Regions from separate parts of the Bacillus sp. H1a genome, predicted to be linked through region 3. Evidence: riboswitches for the same ligand, from Rfam matches in the RefSeq annotation. Region 3 holds a riboswitch; each other region holds the start of a gene.
The links. Region 3 has a riboswitch for S-adenosylmethionine ahead of mtnK (S-methyl-5-thioribose kinase). Riboswitches for the same ligand answer to the same signal wherever they lie in the genome.
Positions count from the first base shown of each region.

Region 1: linked by a shared signal. The riboswitch ahead of U860_RS0122170 (sugar ABC transporter substrate-binding protein) and the one ahead of mtnK (S-methyl-5-thioribose kinase) in region 3 are both predicted to bind S-adenosylmethionine.
Region 2: linked by a shared signal. The riboswitch ahead of U860_RS0103680 (bifunctional homocysteine S-methyltransferase/methylenetetrahydrofolate reductase) and the one ahead of mtnK (S-methyl-5-thioribose kinase) in region 3 are both predicted to bind S-adenosylmethionine.

Region 1 is NZ_AYMH01000047.1:22,776-29,533, reverse strand. It holds gene U860_RS0122180 (SDR family oxidoreductase) at 1-635, opposite strand, end outside; gene U860_RS0122175 (NCS2 family permease) at 859-2,160, shown strand; SAM riboswitch class I at 2,253-2,358, shown strand; gene U860_RS0122170 (sugar ABC transporter substrate-binding protein) at 2,447-3,559, shown strand; gene U860_RS0122165 (sugar ABC transporter ATP-binding protein) at 3,556-5,043, shown strand; gene U860_RS0122160 (ABC transporter permease) at 5,027-6,022, shown strand; gene U860_RS0122155 (hypothetical protein) at 6,050-6,322, opposite strand; gene U860_RS0122150 (hypothetical protein) at 6,398-6,610, opposite strand.
Region 2 is NZ_AYMH01000005.1:134,943-141,700, reverse strand. It holds gene metH (methionine synthase) at 1-2,028, opposite strand, end outside; gene U860_RS0103680 (bifunctional homocysteine S-methyltransferase/methylenetetrahydrofolate reductase) at 2,028-3,860, opposite strand; SAM riboswitch class I at 3,930-4,039, opposite strand; SAM riboswitch class I at 4,244-4,357, shown strand; gene metI (cystathionine gamma-synthase/O-acetylhomoserine thiolyase) at 4,452-5,564, shown strand; gene metC (cystathionine beta-lyase) at 5,561-6,724, shown strand.
Region 3 is NZ_AYMH01000052.1:9,005-15,762, forward strand. It holds gene U860_RS0123315 (pyridoxal phosphate-dependent aminotransferase) at 1-780, opposite strand, end outside; gene U860_RS0123320 (carbon-nitrogen family hydrolase) at 880-1,659, shown strand; SAM riboswitch class I at 1,728-1,869, shown strand; gene mtnK (S-methyl-5-thioribose kinase) at 1,958-3,139, shown strand; gene mtnA (S-methyl-5-thioribose-1-phosphate isomerase) at 3,136-4,194, shown strand; gene U860_RS0123335 (YvrJ family protein) at 4,265-4,426, shown strand; gene U860_RS0123340 (3-hydroxybutyrate dehydrogenase) at 4,532-5,308, opposite strand; gene U860_RS0123345 (PadR family transcriptional regulator) at 5,506-5,838, shown strand; gene U860_RS0123350 (DUF1129 domain-containing protein) at 5,838-6,605, shown strand; gene U860_RS0123355 (DUF1129 domain-containing protein) at 6,619-6,758, shown strand, end outside.

The DNA.
Region 1 (6,758 bases), on a different contig from region 3:
ACAAGGGACTGAGAGAGTGATCTTGTAAAGGCGACAATTGCTCCTTTCGTTGCAGAATAATCGATCAACGTTTCATTTCCTTCATACGCAACGATAGATGCCGTGTTTATAATTACATCCCCTTGCTTTAAATGAGAGAGTGCTGCTTTTGTAACATGAAAATAAGAAAAAATATTAATACGGAACGTTTTTTCTAGCTGTTCCGCTGTAATATACTCTAACCCTTGCTGCGGATATTGCTGTGCGACGTTATTCACTAGAACATTTAAACTCCCCAGCTGTGAAACAGTCTTTTCCACAATATCTTTACAATGTTGTTCACTACTCAAATCCCCCGGCAGTAATATGCAATCCACGCCTTCTTTTTCAACAAGTTGTTTCGTCTCGTTTGCATCTTCATCCTCATCTAAATAAGCAATCGCAACATTTGCTCCCTCTTTTGCAAAAGCAATGGACACAGCTCGCCCAATACCACTATCTCCCCCTGTAATTAATACATTCTTTCCTTTTAACTTTTCGCTTCCTTTATAATTTGGATCTTCAAATTGCGGAAGAGGATTCATTAACGATTCAATACCAGGCTGTTTGTTTTGATGTTGCGCTGGCATTGTTAAAAAGTTTTTTTGCTGTGGCATAACTTCCTTCAACTCCTTTTCCTTATAATGTGCACAATAATAAAAACTACTTACACATTAAAAAACTGTAATTCACACGCATCTTCACGATTAATATTCGAATTTAAGACATAAAATATGAATTGTTCTAAAGTTTTTATGTAAAACTATTGCAAAATAGATAAAAAACGAATATTATATATAACTGTTGTGGAAATTATTCGTAAAAAGAAAGGATGTTTATATGTTTAACCTTTCAAAACATAAAACTTCTATTAAAACTGAAATTATGGCAGGTATTATTACCTTTTTAACAATGGCATATATCATTGTCGTAAACCCTGTCATCCTTGGGGATGCAGGTGTTCCGTTTGAACAAGCATTTACAGCGACAATTATTGCAGCTGTTGTCGGAACATTATTTATGGCAATCTTTACAAACTTACCAATCGCAATTGCACCAGGTATGGGATTAAATGCTTACTTCTCTTATTCTGTTGTAAAAGCTCATGAAGGCATGACTTTCGCAATTGCATTCTCTGCTGTATTCGTAGCAGGTATGATTTTAATTTTGTTATCATTCACATCTTTCCGTACAAAATTAATGGAAGCAATTCCTGAAAACTTAAGACATGCAATTACTGCTGGTATCGGTCTTTTCATCGCCTTTATCGGTTTACGTTTAACAGGTATCGTTACAAAAAATGATGCAAACTTAGTTGGACTTGGAGATCTTCACTCTGCTCCAGTACTACTAGCATTAGCTGGACTTGGAATTACAATTGTCCTTATGTCTTTAAATGTAAATGGCGCGCTATTTATCGGAATGCTATTAACTGGTATTATCGCTTTCTTCACAGGACAATTAACATTCTCAAACGGTGTTACATCAATGCCTGGATTACCAGAAGGAATTATTGTTTCAAATCCAATTACTGCTGTATCTGATGTAATTAACTACGGATTATACGGCGTTGTTTTCTCATTCTTCCTTGTTACACTATTCGATACAACAGGTACATTACTTGGCGTTGCACAACAAGGTGGATTTATGAAAGACGGAAAGCTTCCAAAAGCAGGACGAGCTCTTCTATCTGACTCATTCTCAGCAACAATCGGTTCTATGTTCGGAACAACACCATCAACAGCTTATATTGAATCATCTGCTGGTGTTGCTGCCGGTGGTCGTACTGGTTTAACGACAGTTACAGTAGCTGTTCTATTTGCATTAGCAGCGTTCTTCGGACCATTAGTAAGTGCCATTTCTGGTGTATCAGCTATTACTGCACCATCACTAATTATCGTTGGTAGTCTTATGATGGGCTCTGTTCGCCACATTGATTGGGATGCATTTGATGAATCATTCCCAGCATTCTTAGTAATCTTAAGCATGCCACTTACATCAAGTATCTCAACAGGTATTGCACTTGGATTTATTTCATACCCACTTATGAAAGTGGCAAAAGGTAAATTCCGTTCGGTTCACCCACTTGTGTATTTATTCGGAATCTTGTTCGCTTATCAATTGATATTCTTACCACATTAAAATCCCTCGTTGTGAGGGTTTTTTTATTTATTAAAAAACATTTGACAATAGTACATAGTTATGGAATAATTCGAAATAGTTAAATATTCGATGTCTTATCAAGAGCAGGTGGAGGGATGAGCCCTACGAAGCCCGGCAACCGACCCATTTATGGGCACGGTGCTAATTCTTACAACACATTGTGTTGAAAGATAAGAGTAATATGATAAGACGTCTTTTCTATATGAAAAGGCGTTTTTTATTTTCACTCCCTCCCCTCTCTTCTTAGTTTAGGAGGGATTTTTTTATGAAGAAATTTTGTTCCATCGCACTTATTTTTCTCTTACTTACATTAACAGCTTGCACAAATGAACAAGATGCTGTCTCTTCACAAATGCAACAACCGGTGAAGAAAGTGACTACTACAGCAGAAAACCATTTACAAACAGAAATTCCAAGCCAAGTAAAAAAGCCATTAAAAATCGCATTAATTATGCAAATGTCCATCGGAACTTTTTCCTCTCAATATATTGAGGGTGTCAAAAAACAAGTTGAGCTATTCGGTGGCAGTGTGCAAGTCTACAATTCTGATAATGATTTAGCAAAAATGGCAGCAAATCTAGATACTGCTATTAATTCAAAAGTTGATGGTATTTTAATTGATCACGGTCGCTCTGAAGCACTAAAACCCGGAGTAGAAAAAGCATTACAAGCGAACATTCCTGTAGTAGCATTTGATAACGACCTACGCTTACCAGGCGTAACAATTATTGATCAAGATGACTATAGTCTCGCATGGAAATCATTAAAAACGTTAGCGGAAGATTTGAATGGACAAGGGAATATCGCCGTCGTATGGGTTGGCGGATTTGCTCCAATGGAACGTCGCAATGTTATCATCGATGCTTTTTATAAACGTTATCCAAATATAAAAGAAGTTGCACGCTTTGGTACTGCTAGTAATAACACACCACTTGATACACAAACACAAGTAGAAGCTTTACTAAAGAAATATCCGAAACAAGGGGATTTACAAGCTATTTTCGCTTCGTGGGATGAGTTTGCTAAAGGGGCCGTCAAAGCACTCGAACAAGCTGATCGTACAGATATAAAAGTATACGGCATTGACTTAAGTAATGAAGATTTACAACTCATGCAAAAAGAAAATTCACCTTGGACCGCTACGGCTGCAACTGATCCGGCTGAAGTCGGTAAAGTTCAAGTGCGCTTCTTATACAAAAAAATCGCTGGTGAACAAACGCCGGATATTTACTCACTGGAACCTTATTTAGTAAAGAAAGATAGTTTACCAAAAGAAAATATAACAATGGATCAATTATCAAAACATATAAACGGTTGGGGAGACTCGAAAGATGCATATTCCCCTTGGATGAAAAAATTAGAGAAGGAGAAAAAATGATGACATTCTCTCTTCAAAACATTACACATTCTTATCACATCGCTACCCCTGTACTAGAAGATGTTTCTATTAACATACAAAAAGGAAAAGTTCACGCTTTACTAGGAATGAACGGCGCGGGAAAAAGTACTTTACTAAAAATTGCAACTGGTGAAATTCAGCCAGTTGCTGGGGACATAAAAATTGATAATCAGCCTATTTCCTTTACTTCGCCACGAGATGCGAAAAAGCATGGTATTTCTTTCGTAACACAAGAAGTGGATCACGGACTTATTCCTGGATTATCTGTATTAGAAAATGTACTAATCGATCATTTAACAATGCAAAATAAAGTACTATTTTCAAAATCAAAATTAGTAGCACTTGCGAAACAATATTTGCAAGCTGTCCAGGTAGATTTAAATGTTTCGGAAGATGTTTCAAACTGCTCATTACATGAAAAACAATTACTTCTCATCGCAAGAGCCCTATCTAACAATACAAATTATCTTTTATTAGATGAGCCAACTTCTTCTCTTGGGCCAAAAGAAGTGGAAACCTTTGGGAATCTCTTTAAAGATTTAACATCAAAAGGTATTGGTATCATCTTGATTTCTCATCGTTTATCCGAGATTCGAAAATTTGCGGATGAGGTAACTGTATTACATAACGGTAAGGTTACACTATCTGAAGCTATTACAAAGATTACAGATCAACAAATTGTTGAAGCAATGACTGGAAAACAACTCTTACTTCCTATTAATACAGCACCAAAATTCGGGAGTGAAGAAATATTAAAAGTACAAGAGCTTCAATTACACAAAGACCATTCTCCCCTTTCTCTTACAGTACGAAAAGGAGAAACTGTTGTGATATACGGATTAATTGGAAGCGGAAAAACAACGCTTGCTGAAACTTTATTTGGTGCTCGCCATACTTATCGTGCAAAAATAAACGGCCAAAATATAACGATTAAAACACCGCGAGATGCAATTAAAGCGAAAATCGCACTTGTACCAGAAGAAAGAAGAAAACAGGGCTTATTTCTTTCGGAAGATATTATAAGTCACACAAATTTACACCAATCTGGTTGGAGACGAAAACAACCCGAATTACATAATGCTACTGCGGCAATTACTACTTTCAGCATCTCACCAAATGATCCAAAAGCATTTATTCATTCACTTAGCGGAGGAAACCAACAAAAAGTCTCGATTGCAAAGTGGGATGGATTCAAACATAATCTATTTCTTTTGGACGAGCCAACTAAAGGTGTAGACGTCGCTGCGAAACAAGACATTTTTCAATTCATTCGCAACACTACAGAAGACGGAAATTCCGTAATTTATTTCACAGGAGAACAAGATGAAGCGCTACATATCGCCGATCGTATTCTTATACTAGCAAACGGCGAATTTGTAGGCGAGTACTTGCCGAATGACCTATCTCCTGAACAGCTTTTATACTTATCTGAAGGGAGCTATTCCATTGAATCTCGTTCATAAAACTAAAACTAAGAAATTATATTTACCTACCCATCTTTTTTATCAATTTAGCACAATCGCTATCATTATAGGCGTTACAATTTTTTTCTCTATCGTCAACGATTCTTTTTTAACCTACAACAATATTAGTGATATTTTACGTTCCATTTCTATTGTAACGTTACTTGCAATCGGTGTTACCTTTACATTAATTGTAGATGGATTTGATTTATCAGTCGGCTCTACCGCTAGTTTAGCAACAATTGCGGCCGCCTCCTGTCTCGTTTTATATCGACAAGAACTATTAGTCACACTTCTTATTCCTATTCTTTGTGGTCTATTAGTTGGATTATTAAATGCACTACTCGTTATCCGAATTAAACTACCAGATTTGCTAGCTACATTAAGTATCATGTATATCGTGAATGGACTACACTTAACATTCTCAAAAGGATCTTCTATTTATGAAGGAATGTCTGGGGCCACAGGACATTTTATTCCATCCTTTTTATTTATCGGTCAAGGCTCCGTTTTAGGGATTCCAGTCCCTGTCATTATCATGCTTATCGTTGTTTTCATTGCACATCTTTTTTTAGAAAAAACAACATACGGTCGTTTCTTTTATATGACAGGTGGGAATCGAGAAGCTGCTAGATTAGCGGGTATTCCTACCGATCGTTACCGTGTATATGCTTATATGATTAGCGGTTTACTAGCCTCTATTGGCGGCATTATTCTATGTAGCCGCGTTGGAACAGGACAAGTTTCAGCTGGTGCCCCATTATTAATGGATGCAGTCGCAGCTGCCTACATCGGTTATGCAATGTTCGGTGCCAAGAAACCAAATGTCATCGGAACATTTCTCGGCTCCATACTAATTGGCATCATATTAAATGGACTCACAATGATGAACGTTCCTTATTATGCACAAGATATCATTAAAGGCAGTATTTTAATTACAGCTTTAGCCTTTTCATTTATTAAAAAGAAGTTTAAATAAAAAAGTAGTGCATCGAATTCCGATGCGCTACTTTCCTTTTGCAACAATCGTACGAACTACTTTTAACGCAAGTAGTAAGAGGAGGTTCGCTACTGCTACAAGTCCTAAGAAGCCTGCTATCATCAGCTCTCCCATTCCGTTATTAATTACAAACATAATAGAAGAAATAAAAGCCAAAATAAACAAAATTAACGTTGGGATATATTTAACAGGAGGCTTCTTATATGCTTTTTTAGAAAGAAGAAATGTAACTAACAACGTCATAATAAAAACAAAATACACCGCAAATAAGAAAATCATCCAAACGCCTCCTCTCTATTCAAACCTCTTAACTATAAAAAGCCCCCTCCAAATATAAAGGGAGCTTACAATTTGTTAATACTTCTCATCTACCTGTAATTCTTTACTATACTTTTGAATGAAAACTGATGAAATAGCCATCACGATCCCTACACTAAACCCAATAAGCTGATCTAATAACATTTCATCATGAATAAGCCAGCGAAGTAAAAATACGCCGCCAAAAATAAGCATTGCAGTAAATCCAGTATGTCTAAGTCCTTTATATACATTTTCGATATGTATCATTCCTTCACACACTTTTATCCATATTACACCATAACCTTCAAGCAAATTCTCCTCAATAAGAAACCCATATGTTTTACAAACTCTTTAAACTCTTAAACATTTATACATAAAAAAAGTAACGTATAAGCACCAAAGTAATACAAAAAAG
Region 2 (6,758 bases), on a different contig from region 3:
AACTATAAGCTCATTATTATTAAATAATCGCCCCACCTCATCCATTCCTGTCATAAGTGGACCATTAATAATATCCAGCGGTTTTCTACCTTCTGTAAGCGCGAAACTTAAATCTTCTTGTAGTCCTTGCTTCGTACCTTCTACAATATAGTTTGCTAATCGTTCATCAAGCGTTAGCGTTTCTTGTACAACGACATCTTTCGTTTTGGCAACACGATAAAAGTTTGTAAACTCTTCTAACGTCTCTTTCGTCGTTTCAAATAATAATGCATCTGCAAGACGTTTTTCTTCCTCTGGAATTGATGCATAGCGCTCTAATTTTTCCGTATTGACAATCGCATAATCTAATCCTGCTTTCGTTGCATGATATAGAAAGACCGAATTTAACACTTCTCGGCCGGCCGGCGGTAGACCAAATGATATATTACTCACCCCTAAAATCGTTAAACATTCTGGTAACGCTTCTTTAATAAGACGAATCCCTTCTATAGTCGCTGCCGCTGAACCTATATATTCTTCATCACCTGTTCCTACAGGAAACACAAGCGCATCAAAAATAATATCAGATGGGCGTATACCATACTTCTTCGTTAGTAACTCATAACTTCTTTTAGCAATCTCTATCTTTCGCTCTGCACTAACCGCCATGCCATCTTCATCAATTGTTCCTACAACTATAGCGGCTCCGTATTTCCGAAGAAGAGGTGTCACTTTTTTAAAACGTTCTTCTCCATCTTCTAAATTAATAGAGTTGATAACAGCTTTTCCTTGAATATAAGTAAGAGCTTTCGCCATAACATTTTCATCTGTCGAATCAATCATAATCGGTACTTTTAGCACTTTCGTAACTTCTGCCAAAAATCTTTCCATATCTTCTATTTCGTCACGATCAGGGTCCGCCATACAAATATCAATAATATGAGCATTTTTCTTCACTTGCGCTCTTGCCACTTCAGCAGCCTCTTCAAAATTCCCTTCTGCTACTAATCTTTTAAACTTACGCGATCCAATTACGTTCGTCCTTTCTCCAACAAATAGTGGCCTCATAGAATCATCGTATTGCAGCGCTTCTAGCCCACTAACTCCATGTCCAACTCGTTCATGATGCTCACGAGGGTTAATCAAGGCAAGCGCCGATTTCATTGCACTTATATGTGCGGGTGTTGTGCCACAACAACCACCAATAATATTAATCCAGCCTTCTTCAGCAAAACGTTTTACTTTTTCAGCAAGTGAAGCTGGCGATTCATGATAATGCCCATCTTCATCAGGAAGACCGGCATTTGGATAACAAGAAATATAACACTCCGATAAATCAGATAACGAACGAATATGTTCCCTCATAAATTCCGGACCAGTCGCACAGTTTAATCCAACAGATAACGGCTTCATATGCTCTATCGATAAATAAAAAGCTTCGATTGTTTGCCCTGCTAAAGTCGTTCCCATCGGCTCAATTGTTCCCGAAATCATAATAGGTACTATTTTGTTTAGTTCTTCAAACGCCGATTGAATTCCAATATACGCAGCCTTTACATTACGCATATCTTGACTCGTCTCAACGAGCAATACATCAACTTCTCCTCTTAATAACCCTCTCGCTTGCCTTGTATATGCTTCGATTAACTCTTCAAAAGTCACACCGCCTGTAACACTAATCGCTTTCGTCGTTGGTCCCATCGCTCCCGCAACATATACTTCTTTCCCGCTTTCTTTAACCGCTTGCTTCGCCAAAAGCGCTGCCCTTTCGTTTAACTCTTCATCTAAATGAGACAATGCATAATCACTTAGTACAATATTAGTTGCACCAAACGTATTTGTTTCAATAATATCTGCACCAGCTTCAATATAAGCTTTATGAATCTTTAAAATAACATCGGGTCTTGTTTTTACTAAATATTCATTACAACCTTCGTATTCTTCTCCTCCAAAATCTTCCGCTGTTAATTCTTCTTGTTGGATCATCGTTCCCATTGCACCATCTAATATTAAAATTTCATGTTGTAATCTCTCTTCTATTCGTTTCATCAATTAATACCTTCTTTCACTTCTTGGTTTTCTCTCACATATTTCACGAGATGTTCTGTAATTTCATATTTTAAAAACGGTGTAATAAGATAAATACCGTTAAAATATTTCATCGCCTCATCAATTAATTGTTGTGAAATACGAATTCCTTCTTCGATAGCTGCCTCTTTCGTTTCATGTCCATCCATTCTTTTCCTTATTTCTTCTGGAAGAGTAATACCCGGCACTTCAAAATGAAGAAAATCGGCATTCCGCTTACTTACTAACGGCATAATTCCAATAAAGATAGGTTGTTCCAAATGCTTTGTCGCTTCATATAATTCTTTAATTAAAGCTACATCATAAATCGGCTGAGTTAAGAAGTATTCTGCTCCAGCATCTATTTTTCTTTCCATTCGTTTTACCGCTGCTTTTAAATGTCTTACATGAGGATTGAATGCACCTCCGACAGAAAATCTTGTTGCCGGGCCGATTGATTTCCCTAAAATAGAACGACCGTCATTCATCTCTTTAATCATTTTAATTAGCTCGATAGATGACAAATCATATACAGAAGTTGCACCTGGGAAATCACCAACACGCGCTGGATCACCAGTTAAAGCTAACACTTCCTCCATACCTAATGCTGATAATCCAAGCAAATGAGACTGCAGTCCAATGACGTTATGATCTCTACACGTTAAATGCGTCAATACTGGAATATCATGTTTCGTTAATAATGCACCCATAGCCATATTAGAAACGCGAGGAGATGCTAATGAATTATCTGCTAGAGTAATAGCATCCGCTCCAGCCCTTTTCAGTGCTCTTGCCCCTTCAAAGAATCGCTGCGTGTCTAACGTTTTCGGTGGATCTAATTCCACTACAACTGTCGTTTGTTTCTTTGCCTTCTCCGCGAGAGTAACATGAGCTCTCGAACGCTTCTCGTGTGTATGGACCACTTTAGGCCTTGGAATCGTCTCCTTTGCTATTACGGGTGCAATATTTGCAATAGCACGTTTCATTCCTGCAATATGTTCCGGGGTAGTACCACAACAACCGCCTAATAAACGAATACCTTGTTCAATAAATTCTGGTGTCATCTCTTCAAAATATGCTGGACTTCCCTCATACACGTAACGCCCCTCCACATAATTTGGGAGACCTGCATTCGGATATGCTGATAAATAGCCATCTTGAGGGATCGATATCATTTTGAAAGCTTCCGTCATATGAAGTGGTCCTAGTTGACAGTTCAATCCAACGACATTTGCACCGTAATCTAAAAGCTGTTTTAATATTTCATTTACATCATTCCCATTTTGAGTCGTACCTGCCTCATGTAACGCTAACTGAGCTACAATCGGAATATTCGTTTGTTTACGCAATACTTTAACGGCATGCAATATTTCAAATTCATCATAAAAAGTTTCTAATAGTAATCCATCAACCTGTTCTTCTAGTAAAGCACCTGCCTGCTCAAGTAGCATAAATTCTCGCTCTATATCAGTCGTTGTAACAGCTCCAATATGTTTCATACCGCCAATTGTCCCTAAAATTGCATTCCGCTCTGTTACTGATGCTTTCGCAAGCTTCACCGCCGCTTTATTAATTTGGACAACTTGATTTTCCAAGCCATACATACGTAATTTCGCTTCATTTGCCCCATACGTATTCGTTTGAATAACATCCGCTCCAGCAGATACATATTGTTTATGGATTGATATAATTAAGTCCGGATCAGACAAATTCAATTCTTCAAAACTACTTTGTAAACCATGCGAATGTAATAACGTTCCAACCGCACCGTCACCTATTACAATTCCTTTTGATAATAAATCTAGTAATTTCACGTATCTCCCTCATTTCTATCAATATAAAAACCCCTCTTCACTTTGAAGAGGGGGACATAATTGTTCCTCCTCTTATTATGCAAAACATTCGTTTTGCAGGTATTAGCACCGTTTCAAACTTTTCGTTTGAAGGTTGCCGGGTTTCACAGGGCCTTTCCCTCCACCGCTCTCAATAAGAGTTTGTCTTTATTATTTTATTTATGTAGCTAAAAGGAAATGCGCTCCCCTTTTAACAATTCTTGTTAATTTTTTAATAAATTTAGCATGCACAAAAATAAAAGTCAATGACACTTGCGGAAAAATAAAAATTATTTAAAATAGAGTTGCAATTCAATTATCTTTTGTTGTAAAGTTAAAAACATAATAAAAATTTCATACGAACATTCTTATCTAGAGAGGTAGAGGGACTGGCCCTATGACGCCTCAGCAACCATTAACGTTCATTCGTTAATAAGGTGCTAATTCCAGCAAATTGTGAAAGATTTGACAGATGAGAAGAAGACTCTATTCAAACCGAAAGCCTTCTTCTTAGAAGGCTTTTTTTATTTTACATTCACATAGCCGTTCACTTTACAAAGGGGGAATTTTCACATGTCAACAATCGAAACAAAACTAGCACAAATCGGGAATCGTAGCGAAACTACAACAGGAACTGTTAATCCACCAGTTTATTTCTCAACTGCTTATCGGCATGAAGGGATTGGTAGATCCACAGGATTTGACTATTCAAGGACTGGAAATCCAACTCGAGGTCTTTTAGAACAAGCAATCGCAGACCTAGAAAATGGCGATCAAGGTTATGCCTGTAGCTCAGGAATGGCAGCTGTTCTCCTTGTCCTTTCACTATTCCGTTCCGGAGATGAGCTTATCGTATCTGAAGACTTATACGGAGGAACGTATCGTCTATTTTCCGAACATGAAGAAAAGTGGAATGTTCGATGTAGATACGTAAATACACAATCTATTAAACAAATTGAGCAAGCTATCACAACTGAAACAAAAGCTATTTTTATAGAAACCCCGACTAATCCACTAATGCAAGTTACTGATATCGCAGCTGTCGCAAGTGTAGCAAAAAGGCATGGGCTACTTCTTATTGTAGACAATACATTCTACACACCTTATATACAGCAACCATTAACAGAAGGTGCCGATATCGTCCTTCATAGTGCAACGAAATATTTAGGCGGGCATAACGATGTACTAAGCGGACTGGTCGTTGCGAAGGGGAAATCACTTTGCGAGGAGCTTGCTCATTATCATAATGCTTCTGGGGCTGTCTTAAGTCCATTTGATTCATGGCTATTAATCCGCGGCATGAAAACTTTAGCACTTCGCATGAAACAACATGAAGAAAATGCTCATGCAATTGTTGCATTTTTAAATGATGAAGATGGTGTGACAGATGTATTTTATCCAGGAAGAGGCGGTATGATTTCGTTTCGTCTTCAAGATGAAACTTGGATTAATCCTTTCTTACAATCTCTATCCTTAATTACATTTGCTGAAAGTCTTGGCGGCGTCGAGAGTTTAATGACTTATCCAGCAACGCAAACTCATGCCGATATTCCAGAAGAAGTTCGAACAGCACGCGGTGTGTGTAATCGTCTTCTCCGTTTTTCAGTCGGCATCGAAAATAGCAATGACTTAATTCAAGACTTAAAACAAGCAATTAAACTTGTAAAAGAAGGTGTAAGAATATGAGTTATTCCGTAGATACGCTTTTACTGCATAATCAATATAAGCATGACTCACAAACAGGAGCTGTTAACGTTCCCATCTATAACACATCAACATTTCACCAGTTTGATGTAGATACTTTCGGAAAATATGACTATAGTCGATCTGGTAATCCAACACGTGAAGCTCTTGAAGATATCATTGCTTTATTAGAAGGTGGAACAAAAGGATTCGCCTTTGCATCAGGCATTGCAGCAATTTCTACTGCATTTCTCCTTCTTTCGCAAGGTGACCATGTTCTTATTTCAGAAGATGTATATGGCGGCACTTATCGAATTGTTACTGAAGTTCTCTCCCGTTATGGTGTTTCACACACATTTGTTGATATGACCAATTTAGAAGAAGTGAGACAAAATATTAAATCGAATACAAAACTCTTTTACATCGAAACACCTTCTAATCCGCTATTAAAAGTAACGAATATTCGTGCCGTTTGCGAATTAGCGAAATCAATCAATGCTCTTACATTTGTAGATAATACATTTTTGACACCACTATTTCAAAAGCCGCTTGATCTTGGGGCCGATGTCGTACTTCATAGTGCAACAAAATTTATTGCTGGTCATAGCGATGTCACCGCCGGATTAGCTGTCGTAAAAGATGAAGAGCTCGCTCAAAAGCTTGGCTTTCTACAAAATGCTTTTGGTGCTATTTTAGGACCTCAAGATTGTTCTCTCGTGCTTCGCGGTCTGAAAACATTGCATGTACGTCTCGAACATTCAGCTACCAATGCCAATAAAATTGCACATTTTTTACAAGAGCACTCTAAAGTTCAAAATGTCTATTATCCTGGATTACAATCACATCTTGGCTATAGTATTCAACAATCTCAAGCAACATCGGCTGGGGCTGTTTTATCTTTCACCTTACAATCCGAAGATGCACTGCGCCAATTTTTATCGAAAGTTAAATTACCCGTTTTTGCGGTTAGTCTAGGAGCTGTTGAATCTATTCTTTCATATCCAGCAAAAATGTCACATGCAGCTTTATCACAGGAAGCACGTGATGAAAGAGGGATTTCCAACTCATTACTTCGTTTATCGGTTGGTCTTGAAAATGTTAACGATTTAATATCTGATTTCGAGAATGCTCTTTCTTATGTAGAAGAACCTATAAATGCATAAATGAAAGAAACGAAGCTGTGTACGAATAATAAAA
Region 3 (6,758 bases):
AATGACACTTTCATTGCCAACAGCAAAAGCGATACGCCATCCGGCCATATTGAAAGTTTTTGATAAAGTGTAGATTTCAATGCCGGTATCTTTGGCGCCGTCTGCTTGCAAGAAACTAACGGGCTTTTTTCCGTCAAATCCGATAGCACCGTATGCAAAATCGTGAACAACTAATATATTATGCTTATTAGCGAAATGAATTGTTTCATCAAAGAATTCTTTTGATGCTACAGCCCCAGTTGGATTATTAGGGTAGTTCAAAAACATTAACTTTGTTTGTTTGGCAATAGAGTCATCTATTTTTGAATAGTCCGGTAAAAAATTATTTTCTGAGACAAGTGGCATTATTTCAAAGTGTGCTTTTGCTAAAGAAACACCAGATAAATAATCTGGATACCCTGGATCTGGAACGAGAATAGTATCACCAGGGTTTGTAAAACAAAGTGGTAATTCAACGAGTCCAGCTTTTCCGCCAAATAAAATAGCGACTTCAGTAGCGGGATTTACTGTCACTCCGTATTCACGTTCATAAAACGTGGCAACGGCTTCTTTTAAGCTTTCATGTCCGCGAAATGGCGGATATTTATGATGAAGGGTCTTTTCTGCCGCATCTTGTAAAGCCTTTACGATATGCGACGGTGTTGGTTGATCTGGATTTCCTTGGCCTAGATTAATAACATCGTGACCAGCTGCAACGACTTTGTTAACTTTTGCAACAAGTGAAGCGAAAAATTGTGTCGGCAATGATGTTACTACCTCGGAAGGTTGAAAATTTTTCATACTTTCCACCTCTTTTGAAAGTTGTTACAATTCTAGTGACAAATGATATAATCTTTCCAGTATTTTGTAAAGAAAAAAATAATGAATGGGGCTGACAAAATGAAAGTCGCATGTATTCAAATGGATATCGCATTTGGGGATGTGGAAAAGAATATTGAAAATGCAAAAAAACAAATAAGCGAAGCTATGAAAGAACAGCCAGATGTTATTGTACTGCCAGAATTATGGACAACAGGTTATGATTTAACGAGGCTTTCTGAGATTGCGGATAGGAATGGATTGGAAACGAAAGATATGTTGAAAGAATGGTCAAAACAATATGGTGTACATATTGTTAGTGGTTCTATAGCAAAGCAAACGAAGCAAGGTGTTACAAATACGATGTATGTTTTAAATCGCGAAGGGCAGCTAGTAAATGAATACAGTAAAGTGCATTTATTTCAGCTTATGGATGAACATAAGTATTTAATCGCTGGTAATGGAACAGGTGAATTTACGCTAGATGATGTAGAGTGCGCGGGAGCAATTTGCTATGACATTCGTTTTCCAGAGTGGATGCGTGTTCATACTGCTAAAGGCGCAAAAGTTTTATTTGTTGTAGCAGAGTGGCCGTTAGCCCGTTTAGCACATTGGCGCTTGCTTTTGCAAGCGAGAGCAGTTGAAAACCAGTGTTATGTTGTGGCGTGTAATAGAGCAGGAAAGGATCCGAATAATGAGTTTGCAGGTCATTCTTTAATTGTGGATCCTTGGGGTGAAGTTGTTGTAGAGGCAAGTGAAGAGGAATCTATTTTATTTGGAGAGCTTAAACTCGAGAAAATTAAAGAAGTACGTAAAGGAATTCCAGTGTTTGCTGATCGCCGTCCAGAATTATACAAATAAAATGTTGACAAGTGATTTTTATTCTTGGTATAGTCTTCATCATAAAGTTGAAAATTCAAAAAATACAACTCTTATCAAGAGCAGGTGGAGGGATTTGGCCCGATGAAGCCCAGCAACCGACCGTAATACCATTGTGAAATGGGGCGTTTATTACGCCAAAAAGGCACGGTGCTAATTCCAGCAGAAAGTAAACTTTCTGGCAGATAAGAGGGGAGAAGATAAACTTCAAACCTCTTTCTTCGTGGAAAGAGGTTTTTCTTATGTTGAAAAACCTCTGAATTTAAAGGAGGAGAAGACGGTGGGATATTATTCATTAACAGAAGAAACAGCTGTGCAATACGCAAAAGAACATGGATATTTTGAAAAGAAAGCAACTGTAGTCTGCTATGAAATTGGGGATGGCAATTTAAATTACGTCTTCAAATTAGATGATGGAGAGAAGACGATTATAATAAAACAAGCACTTCCATATGCAAAAGTAGTTGGTGAGAGCTGGCCACTGTCTATAAAAAGAGCGACAATTGAAAGTAAAGCACTGCAAATTTTTGCGAAGTATGTACCGGAATACGTTCCAGAAGTATACAGTCATGATGAGAAGCTGGCAGTAACAGTAATAGAAGATCTATCAAGGTTGACAATTACAAGAAAAGGATTAATAGACGGAGAAGAGTATCCGCTTTTATCCCAGCATATCGGTCGTTTTCTAGCACATGTTTTATTTTATACTTCAGATTTCGGCTTACGCTCAGAAGAGAAAAGAGTGTTGGATGGCACATTTGTTAATCCTGATCTTTGTAAAATTACAGAAGATTTAGTGTTTACAGATCCATTTGGTCATTATGATACGAATGATTATGAGCCAGATTTGAAACTAGTAGTTGATGAACTTTGGAGTGACAAAACTTTAAAATTAAAAGTAGCGCAGCATAAATATAAGTTCTTAACGAGAAAAGAAGCGCTCATTCATGGGGATTTACATACTGGTAGTATTTTTTCATCACCTGCTGAAACGAAAATAATTGATCCAGAGTTCGCAACTTATGGCCCGTTTGGATTTGATTTAGGTCAATTTATTGCAAATTTATTGTTAAATGCGTTATCGCGAGAAGAGGAAAAAAGAAATGTGTTGTTTTTCCATATAGAGAAGACATGGAGTTATTTTGTAGAGGCTTTTACGAAGTTATGGATTGGAGAAGGTGTAGAAGCATATACGAAAGAAAAGCAATGGTTACCAATTATTTTGCAAAACATTTTTAGTGATGCTGTTGGATTTGCCGGATGTGAACTTATTCGTAGAACAATTGGCTTAGCGCATGTAGCTGATTTAGATGAAATAGCAGATAAAGAAAGAAGAATCCAAGCTAAGAAACAAGCACTTTACTTAGGAAAAGAACTATTAAAATATGAATCAAAGAGCGCAGATATTCAACTGTTTCGAACATTATTTCAACATACAGTTTCAGGAGGCATAAAGGCATGAGTACAATTATTACTGTTCCGAGATCTATAAGTTGGAAAGGCGATGCCATTGCGGTATTAAATCAAACCAAACTACCGCATGTCACTGAATACAAAACATTAACGACTATTGAAGAGGTATGGAAAAGCATCATTATGTTAGAAGTACGCGGAGCACCTGCAATTGGAATTGTAGCTGCGTTTGGTTTGGCACTTGCGGCAAAGAAATACAATACGCCAAATATCGATGAATTTCAAAAGAAGTTTAATAGAGATTGTAATTATTTAGGGACATCACGTCCGACGGCAGTGAATTTATTTTGGGCAATCGATCGTATGAGAGAATCTATTCGAGAGATTGCTACAATAAAAGAAGCACAAAAAATATTAGAAGACGAAGCGCTTCGCATTCAGCAAGAGGATGAAGAGGTGTGCCGAAGTATTGGAGAACATGGTTTAACATGTTTTAAAGACGGTGATAAAATTTTAACAATTTGTAATGCAGGGAGTATTGCAACTGCTAGATATGGTACCGCATTAGCACCGTTTTATATTGGGAAAGAGAAAGGTGTGCATTTACATGCGTATGCGTGTGAAACGAGACCAGTGTTACAAGGTGGTCGTTTAACGACATGGGAATTAGAGCAAGCAAACATTGATGTAACGCTTATTACGGATAATACGGCAGCTCATGCAATTCGAACGAAAGAAATTAATGCAATTATCGTAGGGGCAGATCGAATCGTTGAAAATGGTGATACTGCTAATAAAATAGGAACATTAAATTTAGCTATATTAGCAAAGTATTTCGGTATCCCATTTTATGTTGCAGCTCCGTTATCTACATTTGATATTACGAAACAAACAGGTGCTGAAATTGTCATTGAAGAAAGAGACGAAACAGAAGTTACGAAAATTTTTGGGAAACAAGTGGCGCCAATAGGTACTCCTGTATTTAATCCTGCATTTGACGTGACACCACATGAATTAATTACAGGTATTATTACTGAGAAGGGTATTTTAAGAGGGGATTATAAAGATGAAATTATGTCATTATTTAAAAAACAAGCTAATTAATAATAGCTTGTTTTTTTATGCCTAAAGTTTTCTTTTTCCCTTATTTATGTAATGAAGGGAGGAGAGAAGGATGGAAGAGTGGATCTCGATGATAGGTAATGTGGGGTTTCCGATTGTTGTAACATTATATTTACTACATCGTATTGAAAGTAAATTAGATGGAGTAATTGTTGCAATTGAAAAACTCCCGCAACAATTACTAAAGTATGAAGATCCTCGCGATAGAAAATAGAATAAAGTTTGCTCTTTGTGAGCAAACTTTATCCCGCTATGTACGGGATAATAATCAGTGAGGATGGACAAAATCCTCACTGATTAAAGTTTCACGTTATTTCTCTTATTGAGCAGTATAACCACCGTCGATAACGACAGCTTGACCAGTTATACCTTTTGCTTTTTCACCAGCTAAAAATATAGCATAATCAGCAATTTCTTGTACTTGTAACAATCTTTTCTGTGGTACGAGTGGATAAATGACAGCTTCTAAAACATTTTCAAGTGGTACATTCCGTGTAGTTGCTAAGTCTTGTAGTTGATTGCGTACAAGGGGGGTATCAACATATCCAGGGCAAAGAGCATTTACAGTAATTCCATGAGTTGCTCCCTCTAAAGCAGCCACTTTTGTTAATCCAATTACTCCGTGTTTCGCACTATTATAAGCAGCTTTTCCAGCAAATCCGATAAGGCCGTTAATAGAAGCAATATTAATAATTCGCCCATATTTTTGGTTCTTCATAATAGGAAAGGCATGCTTAATTGCGATAAACGGAGCAATCTGCATAATTTTAATAAGAAGTTCAAACTTATCCGTTGGAAAATCTTCAATTGGTGAGACATGTTGCATTCCGGCGTTATTAATTAATATATCTAATGAACCGAAATGAGTAACTGTTTGAGAAATTGCTGCTGCAATTTCTTCTTCGGAGGTAACGTCACATTTTAAACCGATAGCTTGAAAACCTTCTTTTTGCAATTGTTCAGCAGCTTCTTTTGCACGATCTTCAAGGCGATCACTAATGACAACTTTTGCACCTTCTTTTGCGAAAGCATTTCCCATTTCATAACCAATACCGCTCGCAGCACCTGTTAAAAAAACAACTCGCTTTGTAACCATGATGAAAAACACTCCTTCATAATAAAGTGAAATTTTAATCAGTGGAGGGCATCCCGCACTGATTATTAGCCCACAAATAGCGGGTAAATAGTTCTCTTATTGCTCTATTTAGAGAAGTGATAATGAAATTCCTGCAAACATTTGGAAATAATGTCGTTAGCTATCTTGTAAAACAAGATAGTGGGAGGATTTGAATTATGTCGACAAGTCAAATGCTAAAAGGGATTTTAGAAGGTTGCCTCCTTGCTATTATTTCTGAAGGTGAAATATACGGTTATGAAATGAGTGAAAAACTAGCGAAATATGGTTTCACAATGGCAAGTGAGGGAAGTATTTATCCGTTATTAATACGAATGCAAAAGGAAGGATTAATAACAAGTGTAATGAAGGAATCTCCATCTGGCCCAAAGCGAAAATATTATATATTAACAGAAAAAGGCGAAGAAGCACTAGATGAATTTATGGATCGCTGGGAAGCGATGCAAAGTAGTGTAGAGCGTCTACTGGAAGGGAAGAGGAGCAGAAAATAATGCTATCAAATGAAGCACGCAAGTTTTTATTAGATATGAGATTATTTTTGACTGCAAAGGGTGTGAAAGAAAGTGATGTTCATAATTTTTTAGAAGATGCAGAACTCCATTTAATTGAAGGTGAGAGTGATGGGAAAAGTGTAGTAGACATTTTTGGAAGTTCACCGAAAGAATACGCAAATGAACTTGTAAAAGTGATGGAAAAGGATAGACAGGAAACGTGGAAGCAAATTGGCTATACGGTAATGAATATCGTTGCGTTTTGGATTATCGCTTCTATTCTAGTAGTCAATAATGGGAGTCCACAGATTTCGTTTATTCAATGTGTTGGATATAGCCTTACATTGATTCTAGCTATTATAGCTCCTAATTTTCTACTTCGTAAAATGACCTTTTTGACAGGTTTTACAAAAAGCTGGTTTTCTATGTGGTTTTTAGTAATGATAGCGCCAATGTTTTTATTAGGAGTAGTTACTATATTAGATGTGATATATCCTACACCGATGTTTATGTTCACTCTAGTACAAAGTTATATATTGGCTGGGATAATTTTTATTATCACGGTAGTTATAAATGTATATTTTGAAGGATGGTTTAAAAATTTATACTTAATCATTCCACTTTCTATTATGTTAGTTTTTAAAATATTTACATCAGAAGAACTAATTCCAATGTTATTTCAAATTATATGTTTATACGGAAGTTTATTTGTTTTAATGTTCCTTGAAATTATGATGAAGGCGAATAAAAGAGAGACGGTCAAATAAGGGAGGGGTTATGATGCAAGTTTCTAAAGAAGGGGAAAAGTTTTTAATCGATACGAAAGTGTATTTAATAACGAAGGGAATTAAAGAAGAAGATGTGGATGCTTTTCTAGAAGATGCAGAGCTTCATTTAATAGAAGGTGAGAAAGAGGGTAA